Linked DNA regions of Halorhodospira halophila SL1. The protein of the gene in region 1 binds, or shares a complex with, the protein of each later gene. Links are inferred from orthologs where the notes say so. Each region holds a gene or a part of one and is shown on either strand. Other genes may lie near its edges.

What was found.
Region 2: the proteins of uvrA (region 1) and mfd are in contact, whole or in part, in a crystal structure (PDB 4DFC), measured with the Escherichia coli proteins. The link is inferred for Halorhodospira halophila SL1 from one-to-one orthologs.

What each region holds. Positions count from the first base shown.
Region 1 is NC_008789.1:2,392,731-2,398,389, forward strand. What follows is about bases 971-4,361. They hold uvrA (excinuclease ABC subunit UvrA), read right to left. Parts: upstream 4,009-4,361; coding sequence 1,171-4,008; downstream 971-1,170. Other genes in these bases: HHAL_RS11025 (hypothetical protein), read left to right, coding at 971-1,141; ssb (single-stranded DNA-binding protein), read left to right, coding at 4,232-4,361. Outside these bases: HHAL_RS11020 (hypothetical protein), read right to left, coding at 1-438; more of HHAL_RS11025, read left to right, coding at 623-970; more of ssb, read left to right, coding at 4,362-4,714; HHAL_RS11040 (heavy metal translocating P-type ATPase), read right to left, coding at 4,814-5,659. UniProt on the Escherichia coli protein: The UvrABC repair system catalyzes the recognition and processing of DNA lesions. UvrA is an ATPase and a DNA-binding protein. A damage recognition complex composed of 2 UvrA and 2 UvrB subunits scans DNA for abnormalities.
Region 2 is NC_008789.1:1,362,804-1,368,044, reverse strand. The notes cover bases 1,134-5,241. They hold mfd (transcription-repair coupling factor), read right to left. Parts: upstream 4,844-5,241; coding sequence 1,334-4,843; downstream 1,134-1,333. Other genes in these bases: HHAL_RS06385 (carbon-nitrogen hydrolase), read right to left, coding at 5,209-5,241; HHAL_RS06390 (DUF4870 family protein), read right to left, coding at 4,782-5,168; HHAL_RS06400 (peptidoglycan binding protein CsiV), read right to left, coding at 1,134-1,337. Also shown: HHAL_RS06405 (S-methyl-5'-thioinosine phosphorylase), read left to right, coding at 1-452; more of HHAL_RS06400, read right to left, coding at 531-1,133. UniProt on the Escherichia coli protein: Couples transcription and DNA repair by recognizing RNA polymerase (RNAP) stalled at DNA lesions. Mediates ATP-dependent release of RNAP and its truncated transcript from the DNA, and recruitment of nucleotide excision repair machinery to the damaged site.

The DNA.
Region 1 (5,659 bases):
ATCGGTGCGCACCAGCTCCAGCTCATCCTTGTGCTCCATGGTGCTGCCGGGCTCCACCTGCCCCGCCTGGCGCAGGGCAAACCCCCACAGCGTGAACACCATCTCCAGGCTGTCCAGCGGGGTATCGCTGCTGAAGGCGCGCTCGCCGAAGGCGCCCGGGTCACGCAGGAGTTCCACCCCCTCCTCGGTGATCGCCACTTCCTTGCGCACGCGGATCAGATAGGAGCCATCATCGCGCTCGTGGGTAGAAACGAGCTCGAAGTCCACTAACTCAAAAACCTTGACGTCCCCGAGGTAGAACTCGGTCTCGTCCTCGAACAGCAGGTCACGGACCTCCGACTCCGTGGGACTGGGCCCGCTGCGCTCGCAGCCAGCGGCCACCAACGCCAGGGCCAGCACCAGGATCAGGGCCGGAGCGGAACGGCGAATGCGCAGCATCAAGCTTCTCCCTCCAGGCTGACGGATACCGCTCTTCGGTACAGTATCGCTCAGGATGGCACCTGCGAGGGGCTGCGCGCACCCGGCGCGACCGGTTCCGCCCCCGGCACGCCCCGGTGGCATACTGATCGGGCCCCGCAGGATCGAGCCCGCCTGCGGCCCGCCTGAGCCACGAGGAGCAAGGATGGAACGCCTGTTACCCGAGGAGCTGATCCGGACCGGTTCACGCATCGCCGAGCGCCTGCGCCAGCGCAGCGTCTGCGTGCCCATTCCGGAACGGGCCATGGCACGAACGGTGACCGGGGCCAACGACCCCAGCCTGCGCCACCTGACGCTGCGCATCAGCGAAGGCGGGCGCATCGTGGTCAGCGGCGAGAAGAAGAAAGGGGTGTGGATCCCCTTCTCGGTGACCTTCATCGCGGTGGCACCGCCGCCCGGTACCGCCGGCCCCTCCGTGGAGCTGCACCTGGAGCGCACCTCCCCCTTCTTCGCCGCCCCCTTCGTCCTGCGGGCGCTGGGACGCATGCCCGAGATGGAGATCATCGGCAACCGGGCCCGGGTGCGCGTCGATCATTGGATCGATCAGCAGGGCTGGGCGGAATCCCTGCCCACCGGGATGTTCAAGCGGGTCCGCGTCACCGAGGTGGACACGGACCCCGGCAATCGGCAGCTGCTGGTGACGCTGGGGCTCGCGGGCGGGTAACACCCGGGGCCGCCGGGGTACGCACTGGCCTATCCGGCGACCGGCCCCGTGCCGAGGGCCTGGCTTAGATACGCGGCGGTGTAAGAGGCCGCACTCTCGGCCACGTGCTCCGGCGGGCCAGCGGCGAGGATCTGCCCGCCGCCGTCGCCGCCCTCCGGCCCCAGATCGATGATCCAGTCCGCGCAGCGCATGATGTCCAGGTCGTGTTCCACCACCACCACGGTGTTGCCGTGGTCGCACAGGCGCTGCAGCACCGCGAGCAGCTGCTCCACGTCGGCAAAGTGCAGCCCGGTGGTGGGCTCATCCAGGATATAGAGGTTGCGCCCGTGCTCGCGCCGCGAGAGCTCCCGGGCCAGCTTGACGCGCTGCGCCTCACCACCGGAGAGGGTCGTCGCACTCTGCCCCAGGCGCAGATAGCCCAGGCCGACCTCGCGCAGGGTCTCGAGCTTGCGGCGGATGGCGGGGACCGCTTCGAAGAATTCGTAGGCCTGGTCCACGGTCATCTCCAGGACCTCGTGGATGGTGTAGCCGCGGTAGCGGATCTCCAGGGTCTCGCGGTTGAAGCGAGTGCCGTGGCAGCTGTCGCAGGCGACGTAGAGATCCGGCAGCAGGTGCATCTCCACGCGGACCACGCCCTCGCCCTGGCACGCCTCGCAGCGCCCACCCTGCACGTTGAAGGAGAAACGCCCCGGCTTGTAGCCCCGGGCGCGCGCCTCGGGCGTGGCGGCGAAGAGTTCGCGCACCGGGCCGAACACCCCGGTGTAGGTCGCCGGATTGGAGCGCGGCGTGCGGCCGATGGGGCTCTGATCGATGTCCACCACCTTCTCGAAGTGCTCGAGACCGTGGACGCGATCGTGCTCCGCGGGGCTGGTCTGGGCGCCATTGAGGTCGCGGGCGGCGCTGCGGTAGAGGGTGTCGTTGATCAGCGTGGACTTACCGGAGCCAGAGACCCCGGTGACACAGGTCATTAAGCCCACGGGGATCTCGGCGGTCACGTCCTGCAGGTTGTGGCCGCGGGCGCCGGTCATCCGCACCCAGCGCTCGTCCTCCGGAGGACGCCGGCGCTGCGGCAGCGCAATGGTGCGCCGGCCGCTGAGGAACGCCCCGGTGACCGAATCCGGGTGCTCGGCCACCGCCTGCGGGGTACCGGCGGCCACCACCGTGCCACCGTGGATCCCGGCGCCCGGCCCCATGTCGATGATGTGGTCGGCGGCGCGCATGGCGTCCGGCTCGTGCTCGACGACGATGACGCTGTTGCCCAGATCCCGCAGCCGACGCAGGGTGTCGAGCAACCGATCGTGGTCCCGGGGGTGCAGCCCGATGGAGGGTTCGTCGAGGACGTAGAGCACCCCCACCAAGCCAGCGCCGATCTGACTGGCCAGGCGGATGCGTTGCGCCTCGCCGCCTGAGAGGGTCTCCGCCGCCCGGTCCAGGGTCAGGTAACCCAGCCCCACATCCTCCAGGAAGCCCAGGCGCTGCCGGATCTCCTCGAGGATCGGCCGGGCGATCTCCCCGCGGGCCCCATCCGGCTCCAGGGCCCGCACCCGCTCCCGGGCGACGTAGATGGGTAGCGCGGCGATATCCGGCAGGGCGACGCCCTCCACCCGCACGTTGCGGGCGCGCTGATTCAGTCGACCGCCCTGGCACTCCGGGCAGGTGCGCTGGGCCATGAAGCGACCCAGCTCGTCGCGGACGGTGGCGGACTCGGCCTCCCGGAAACGCCGCTCCAGGTTGGGGATCACGCCCTCGAAGGGATGAACGCGCTCCGTGTGGCCATTGCGGCCGGGGTAGTGGAAGACGATCTCCTCATCGCCGGAGCCGTAGAGGATGCAGTGTCGCGTGGACTCCGGCAGATCGGCCCACGGGGTCTCCAGACTGAACCCGTAGTGCGCCGCCAGCCCCTGCAGAATGGCGAAGTAGTAGAGGTTGCGCCGGTCCCAGCCACGAATCGCCCCCTCGGCCGGCGTCAGCTGCGGCCGGCTGACTACGCGCTCGGGGTCGAAGAAGTGCTGGGTCCCCAGCCCGTCGCAGGTCGGGCAGGCGCCCTGAGGGTTGTTGAACGAGAACATCCGCGGCTCCAGGGGCTCCACCGCGTGGCCGCACTCCGGGCAGGCGTGCTGCGCGGAGAAGACCAGCGCCTCGCGTTCCGGCTCGTCCATCCAGGCGACCCGCACCACCCCCTCGCCGATGCGCAGGGCGGTCTCGATGGAGTCGGCCAGCCGCCCGGCGAGATCGTCGCGGACCCGAAAGCGGTCGATGACCGCCTCGATATCGTGGGCGCTGTCGCCGTCGAGCTGGGGCAGCGGATCGAGTTCCACCACCTGGCCGTCGATCCGCACCCGGAGATACCCCTGGCTCCGCAGCTGCTCCAGGGTGCGCCGGTGCTCGCCGGGGCTCCCGTCGACCAGCGGGGCGAGCAGCATCATCTTGCTCCCCTCCGGCTCCGCCAGGATGCGATCGACCATCTCCGAGACCGTGCTCGCCTCCAGGGCGACCTGGTGCTCGGGGCAGTACGGGATGCCGGCCCGGGCGAAGAGCAGGCGCAGGTAGTCGTGGATCTCGGTCACGGTGCCCACCGTGGAGCGCGGATTGTGGGACGCCGATTTCTGCTCGACCGAGATCGCCGGCGACAGCCCCTCGATGTGATCCACGTCGGGCTTGTCCATCATCGACAGGAACTGCCGCGCGTAGGCGGACAACGACTCTACGTAGCGCCGCTGCCCCTCCGCATAGAGGGTGTCGAAGGCCAGCGACGACTTCCCCGACCCCGACGGCCCGGTGATCACCACCAGGCAGTTGCGCGGGATGTCGATATCCAGGTTGTCGAGGTTGTGGGTGCGGGCGCCGCGGATGCGGATATGGTCCATGCTGCTCTCGACGCGATGTGGCCGGCGAACCGTTTAAGGTACCGCGCCAGGGACGACATGTCAGGCCGCCGGCGCTGCTGCGGCCGGTTTCGCCGGACCGGCAAAACCTTTACATTGAGGCCAGCTGTGGGGCGGCAGACACGGAGCGTGGCCGCCCCGCTTCGCCGGCCGCGACGCGGCCCCATCCCACTGTTCACTAAAGACTTTTCGGAGGAGCACGGCCATGGCCAGCAGAGGCGTCAACAAGGTCATCCTGATCGGCAACCTGGGGAGGGACCCCGAGGTCCGTTACACCGCGTCGGGCAGCGCGGTGGCCAACGTCGCCCTGGCGACCTCGGACACCTGGCGCGACCGTCAGACCGGTGAACAGCAGGAGCGCACCGAGTGGCATCGCGTGGTCATGTTCAACCGCCTCGGCGAGATCGCCGGCGAGTACCTGCGCAAGGGCAGCAAGGTCTACATTGAAGGCCGCCTGCAGACGCGCAAATGGCAGGACCAGAACGGCCAGGACCGGTACACCACGGAGATCGTCGCCAACGAGATGCAGATGCTCGACAGCCGCGGCGGTGGGGGCGGTGCCGCGCCCATGGGCGGCGGCGGCGACCAGCGCCCGGCTCAGGCCCCGGCCGGCGACGCCGGTGGTGGCAGTGGCGGCGGCGGCATGCAGGAAGCCCCGGCGGATTTCGACGACGATATCCCATTCTGATCGGGACTTTTCAGCGACAGCCGATCGACCCACCCCGAGGCCCGCCCAGTGCGGGCCTCGGAGTTTCGGGTGCTCCCAACCCAGCCCCGCCTCTACAAATCAGGCCGGACTCGGCAGCGCCTCCTGCGCCGGCAAGGCCGTGTGCCGCAGGCGCAGGCTGTTGGTGACCACCAGCAGGCTGGAGAGGCTCATCGCCCCGGCGGCCATCATCGGTGAGAGCAGCACCCCGAAGAAGGGGTACAGGGCACCCGCAGCCACCGGCATCAGGGTCACGTTGTAGACGAAGGCCCAGAACAGGTTTTGCCGGATGGTGCGGAAGGTCTGCCGGGCCAGTCCCAGGCCCCGCGCCACGCTGCGCGGGTCGCCGGCCATGATCACCACGTCGCCGGCCTCGATGGCCACGTCCGTCCCGGTGCCCACGGCCACCCCGACATCGGCCCGGGCCAGCGCCGGGGCGTCGTTGATGCCGTCACCGACGAAGGCCACGTGCCGCCCCTCGGCCTGCAGGTCGCTGATGGCCGTCTCCTTGTCGGCAGGCAGCACCTCGGCGCGGACCTCGCGGATGGCCAACTCGGCGGCGACCGCCTCGGCGGTCGCCCGGTCGTCGCCGGTGAGCATCACCGTCCGCAGACCCATCCCCTGCAGGGCCACCACCGCGTCCTTGGCCCCCTCCTTGATCGGGTCCGCCACGGCCATCAGCCCGGCGATGCGCCCGTCGATGGCCACGTACATCGGCGTCCGGCCGCGCCGGGCCAGGGCATCGGCCTGCTCGGCCTGATCCGGCTCGATGGCTGCCCCCAGGGTCTCCATATAGCGCCGGGCGCCGATGGCCACGTCGGCCCCCGCCACCCGGCCGCGGATGCCGAAGCCGGCAACGGCCTCGACCCCTTCGGCCGCGGGCACCGCCAGCCCGCGCTCCCGCGCGGCCGCCACGACGGCCTCGCC
Region 2 (5,241 bases), 1.0 Mb from region 1 along the record:
CGCCGCGCCGGATCGCCATCCCGGACCAGATCATCGATTACACCCACTCGCGCATCTCGACGTTCCACGATCAGGATCTGGAGCACGTCACCCACATCGACTTTACCTATCCCTACGACGCCACGGTGCGGGAGTGGCTGCTCTGTGCTGCCCGCGACGCCGGTATCGACGCGGTGGACGGGGGGACCTACGGCGCGACCCAGGGCCCGCGCCTGGAGACCGCTGCGGAGATTCGCCGGATGCGGCAGGACGGCTGCGACCTGGTGGGGATGACCGGGATGCCGGAGGCAGCGTTGGCCCGCGAGGCCGAGTTGCGCTACGCCCACTGTGCCGTAGTGGCCAACTGGGCGGCTGGCATGGGGGATGGCGAAGAACTCTCCATGGACGAGATCCGCGAGCACCTGATCCACGGCATGGAGGCGGTGCGGAAGATGATCGCCTCACTGAGCTAGGCGGGGCGCCCAGCCCCGCTTCTCCCGGCGCCACCCGCCGACGCGGCCTCAGATCGGTGCCCCGAAACCGGGTGCACCTCAGTCCTCCGGAGGGCGGTCGGCGGGGTGGATAACCATCAGGACACCGAGGGCCGGATGGTCCAGATAGTGCAGCTCGCCGCTGCGCATCCGGCGGTGTTCGCTCATGCGGTGGAGGGGGGCCCGGATCTGCTCCGCGGAATCAATCTCGCGCCCTACCGCCCGCCAGTGCAGGCGGAGGTCCACCACTGCATGCAGAAACCGCTCGCGGTAGATGCGGATCAACCCGAAGGCCGCAGGCTGGTAACGCGGATCGCGGAACTCCTGTCCGCTGGCCTCGGCCTCGGTGGGCGGGGTCCAGTGATAGGGCACCGGCACCGCTACGGCGCGGTCCCGACCGAAACCGGGCTGCAGCCAGGCCAGGTGGTACAGGGGCTGGTAGGCGTCGGAGCGCGTCAGCTCCCCCCAGTGGGCGGTCAGGCGCCGGCGTTCCGTGGGCAGGCAATGGAGTCGGGCCTCTTCCGCGTCCAGATCATCGGTATCGATCTCCGCCGCTGCCGGGTCGTCTTCGATGCCCAGTTCCTGGCGGTTGGCGTGGTCGTCCCCGCATCCAGCCGGGATCTGCCAGAGCGGATAATGCGGCAGGTCGGCACGCGTCGGCCACCGCTCGGCGTGGCGCCCCCCCTGTTCCCACTGTCGAAAGACGATGACCTCAACCTCGTACCACTCCTCGGCCTCGGAGGCCTGAGCCGGCACCGCAGCGCTTCCACCCTCGCCGCCGATCCAAAGCAGCAGGATCGCGCTGAGCACCGCCGTCGCAGGGGAGGTCCGCCGTGGTCTGTGCTTGCCGGGGTCGGGGTGGCTCATCCCGCTACCTCCTCGCTGGCGTGGAGTCTCTCCAGAAGCCGCTCCATCGCCTCGAATCGGGCCGTCTCGTCGCTCAGGTCATCGCTGAGGTGCAGCCGCTGCTGATTGTCCAGGCGGTACTTGCCCGGTTCCTGCTGGACCATCTGCACCAGGCGCCCGGGATCGATCTGCGGCTGCGGGCCGAAGTGGATCGTGCCGCCGGAGGGGCCCGCCTCGACCTTGCGGATGCCCAGCGCCTCGGCCCGGAGTTTGAGAGAGGCCGTGCGGAAGAGGTTGCGCGCCGCATCGGGCAGCAGCCCGAAGCGGTCGATCATCTCGATCTGCAGCTCCTCGAGCTCGGCATCACTGCGGGCGCTACTGATCCGTTTGTACTGAACCAGGCGGGTATGTACGTCCGGCAGGTAATCCGCCGGGAGCAGCGCGGACAGGCGCAGATCGACCTCCACGCCGGTGTCGAGCTCGGCTTCCGGAGCGGGGTCCCGCCCGGCCTTGAGGTCTTTGACTGCCCGTTCCAGCAGCTGGCTGTAGAGCGTGAACCCGACCTCCTGGATCTGCCCGCTCTGTTCATCACCGAGCAGCTCGCCGGCGCCGCGGATCTCCAGGTCGTGGGAGGCGAGGGCAAATCCAACGCCCAGATCCTCGAGCTGCGAGATGGCCTCCAGCCGTTTAAGCGCGTCGGCGGTCATTGCGTTCGGCGGCGGCGCGAGTAGATAGGCATAGGCGCGATGGTGGGAGCGCCCCACGCGACCGCGGAGCTGGTGCAACTGGGCCAGCCCGAATCGGTCCGCCCGGTGGATGATGATGGTGTTGGCCGTGGGGATGTCGATCCCCGACTCGATGATTGTCGTGCAGACCAGGATATCGAAGCGCTGGTGGTAGAAGTCGAGCATCACCTGCTCGAGCTCCCGTTCGCGCATCTGGCCGTGGGCGACGCCAATGCGTGCCTCCGGCATCAGGTCCCGCAGCTGATTGGCAGTCCGCTCGATGGACTTCACGTCGTTGTAGAGGAAGTAGACCTGCCCGCCGCGCTGGAGCTCCCGCTGACACGCCTCACGGATGAGACCATCGCTCCACTCTTGAACGAAGGTCTTCACCGCCAGGCGGCGTTCCGGGGGGGTGGCGATGACGGACAGATCCCGGATCCCCGCCATGGACATGTTCAGGGTGCGCGGTATCGGCGTGGCGGTGAGGGTCAGGACATCGACCTCGGCGCGCAGTCGCTTAAGCCGTTCCTTCTGCCGGACCCCGAACCGCTGCTCCTCATCGATGATGACCAGGCCCAGGTTCTTGAACTGGACCTCACTGCCGAGCAGCTTGTGGGTGCCGATGACCACGTCGGCCTCGCCGCTGGCAATCCGTGCCAGCGTCTTCTCGTTGCCCTTCTTGCCGGTAAAGCGCGACAGCGACTCGATCCGCACCGGCCAGTCAGCGAAGCGGTCGGCGAAGTTCTGATAGTGCTGCTGGGCCAGCAGGGTCGTCGGCACCAGCATGGCCACCTGTCGCCCCGCTTGAACGCCGGCGAAGGCCGCGCGCATGGCGACCTCAGTCTTGCCGAAGCCGACATCGCCGCAGACCACCCGGTCCATGGGCTGGTCGGAGCGCAGGTCATCGAGGACGGCCTGGATGGCGGCCTGTTGGTCCGGGGTCTCCTCAAAGGGGAAGGCGGACGCAAAGGCTTCGTAGGCCTCGTCATCGAACAGGCAGGCATCGCCGGCCCGGGCCTGACGCCGCGCGTAAAGATCGAGCAATTCGGCGGCGACATCGCGGGCGCGCTTGGCCGCATGGCGGCGCGCCTTGTCCCACTGATCACTGCCCAGGCGGTGTTGAGGAGCCTCGTCGGCGTCGGCGCCGGTGTAGCGGGAGATGCGATCCAGAGCCGAGACCGGCACGTACAGTTTGTCACCGCCGGCGTACTCCAGGGTGAGGAACTCGGTGGTGACATCCCCCACGCTGAGGCTCTGCAGGCCGACATAGCGGCCCACCCCGTGGTCCTCGTGGACGACCGGGGCGCCCTCGTGCAGATCGGAGAGGTCGCGGATGACCGCTGCCGGGTCCGTCGAGGCGCTCGAGCGGCGTCGCCGGCTCTGTCGAGCGCGTTCGCCGTAGAGTGCGCTCTCCGGGATGATGGCGATGCCGTCGATGCGCGCGCCTGTCTCCAGCGGCGCGACGGTGATGGCCGCCGGCACGTCGCCGTCGAGGAAGTCGCGCCAACCCTGAACCGATCGGGCCTCGATCCCGGACCGGGTCAGTCGTTCCTGCAGCCCCTGCCGACGTCCGGCGCTCTCGGCGGTGAACAGAATCCGCCCCGGGTAGCCGGCGTGGAACTGTTCGAGTCGCTCCAACGGTCGGTCCGCCTGCGGGCGAGCTGCCAGCTCGGGGAGTGCGTCGACGTCGGCGTCGCTCCCGCGCCCCGGCTCGCCGTGTAGGACCACCTGCGGGCGGCGGTTGAGCCCGGCGCGCAGCTCGTCCCCGTCGAGGAAGACGCGTCGCGGAGGCAAGGGCGGGCGATCCATGTCTCCGGTGCGCTGTTCGTAACGGTCCTGGACCTGCTGCCAGAAACCGTCTGCAGTGGCGTCGGTGCCCTCGAGACGGATGGCCAGGGTGCCCTCGGGCAGGTAGTCGAACAGCGTGGCCGTCTCTTCGAAGAACAGCGGCAGGTAGTATTCGATCCCGCCGGGAATGCGGCCCTCGCTGACGGCGCGATAGAGGAAGCTGCGCGCTGGATCGCCCTCGAACTCGGCGCGGAATGCCTGGCGGAAACGGGTGATGCCGCCTTCGTCCGTCGGGAATTCTCGGGCCGGCAGCAGCTCGATGGCATCGACCTGATCCGTGGTGCGCTGAGTCTCCGGGTCGAAGCGGCGCAGGCTCTCCACCTCGTCGTCGAACAGGTCAATGCGATACGGCGTCTCGCCGCCCATGGGGAAGAGGTCGAGCAGGGCGCCGCGCACCGCGAATTCGCCATGCTCGCCTACTTCCGGCACGCACCGATAGCCGGCGGCCTCCAGGCGGCGGCGCATGGGCTCGATCTCCAATCGGTCGCCCGGATGCAGCATCAGCGACCGGCCCTCTAACCAGCCGCGCGGCGGTAAGCGATGCATGAGCGTGGCCGCCGGGACCACCAGCACGCCCCGGGTCATCGCCGGCAGGCGGTAGAGCCCGAGCAGGCGCTCCGAGATGATGTCCTGATGCGGGGAGAAGACATCGTAGGGCAGGGTTTCCCAGTCCGGGAAACCGAGCACCGGCACGTCATCGCCGAGGAAGAAGCCGACCGCCTCCTGCAAGGCGGCGGCCTGCTGCGGCGTCCCGGTAACGGCGATGACTGGGCCGTCGTGCTGCCGGGCGGCCTCGGCGATGGCCAGCGGCTGGGCAGCGCCGAGCAGCCCGGACCAGTCCCGCCGCTCGGCGGGACGTTGGGGGAGGGGCAGGTCGCCGAGCAACACGTCGTTAACCGCTCCGGCTCCAGCCAAACAGCCAGGTCTCAGGGTCCGGGATCGGTTCGCGCGCATTGAGCTGGCGCATCCCGTAAATGCACCGCACGAGCAGCCAGATGGTCAGGAAGACGCCGAGCAGAAAGCCCAGGCCGTAGAGCGGCATGGTGATGATGGCTACCGCGAAGATCAGAAGGCCGATCCAGAAGGTGTTGATCTGGAACTGGTAGTGGCTCTGGACCCACGCGGCGGCGTCACGACGCTGCATATAGGCAACGATGACGCCGATGACCGCCGTCAGGCCGATGAACAGGCTGCCCAGGTGCAGGATGTAGACCGCCCACGGGGCGATGCCGGGGGGCGTATCGTTGGGCGACAGCTGGCTGTTTTCCGTCTCTTGCATCGGTTCGCCTCACACTCGCGGACACCAGAGGCTGTGCATGTTACCAGCCCGCCCCGGCGCCGTCCTCCGCGTG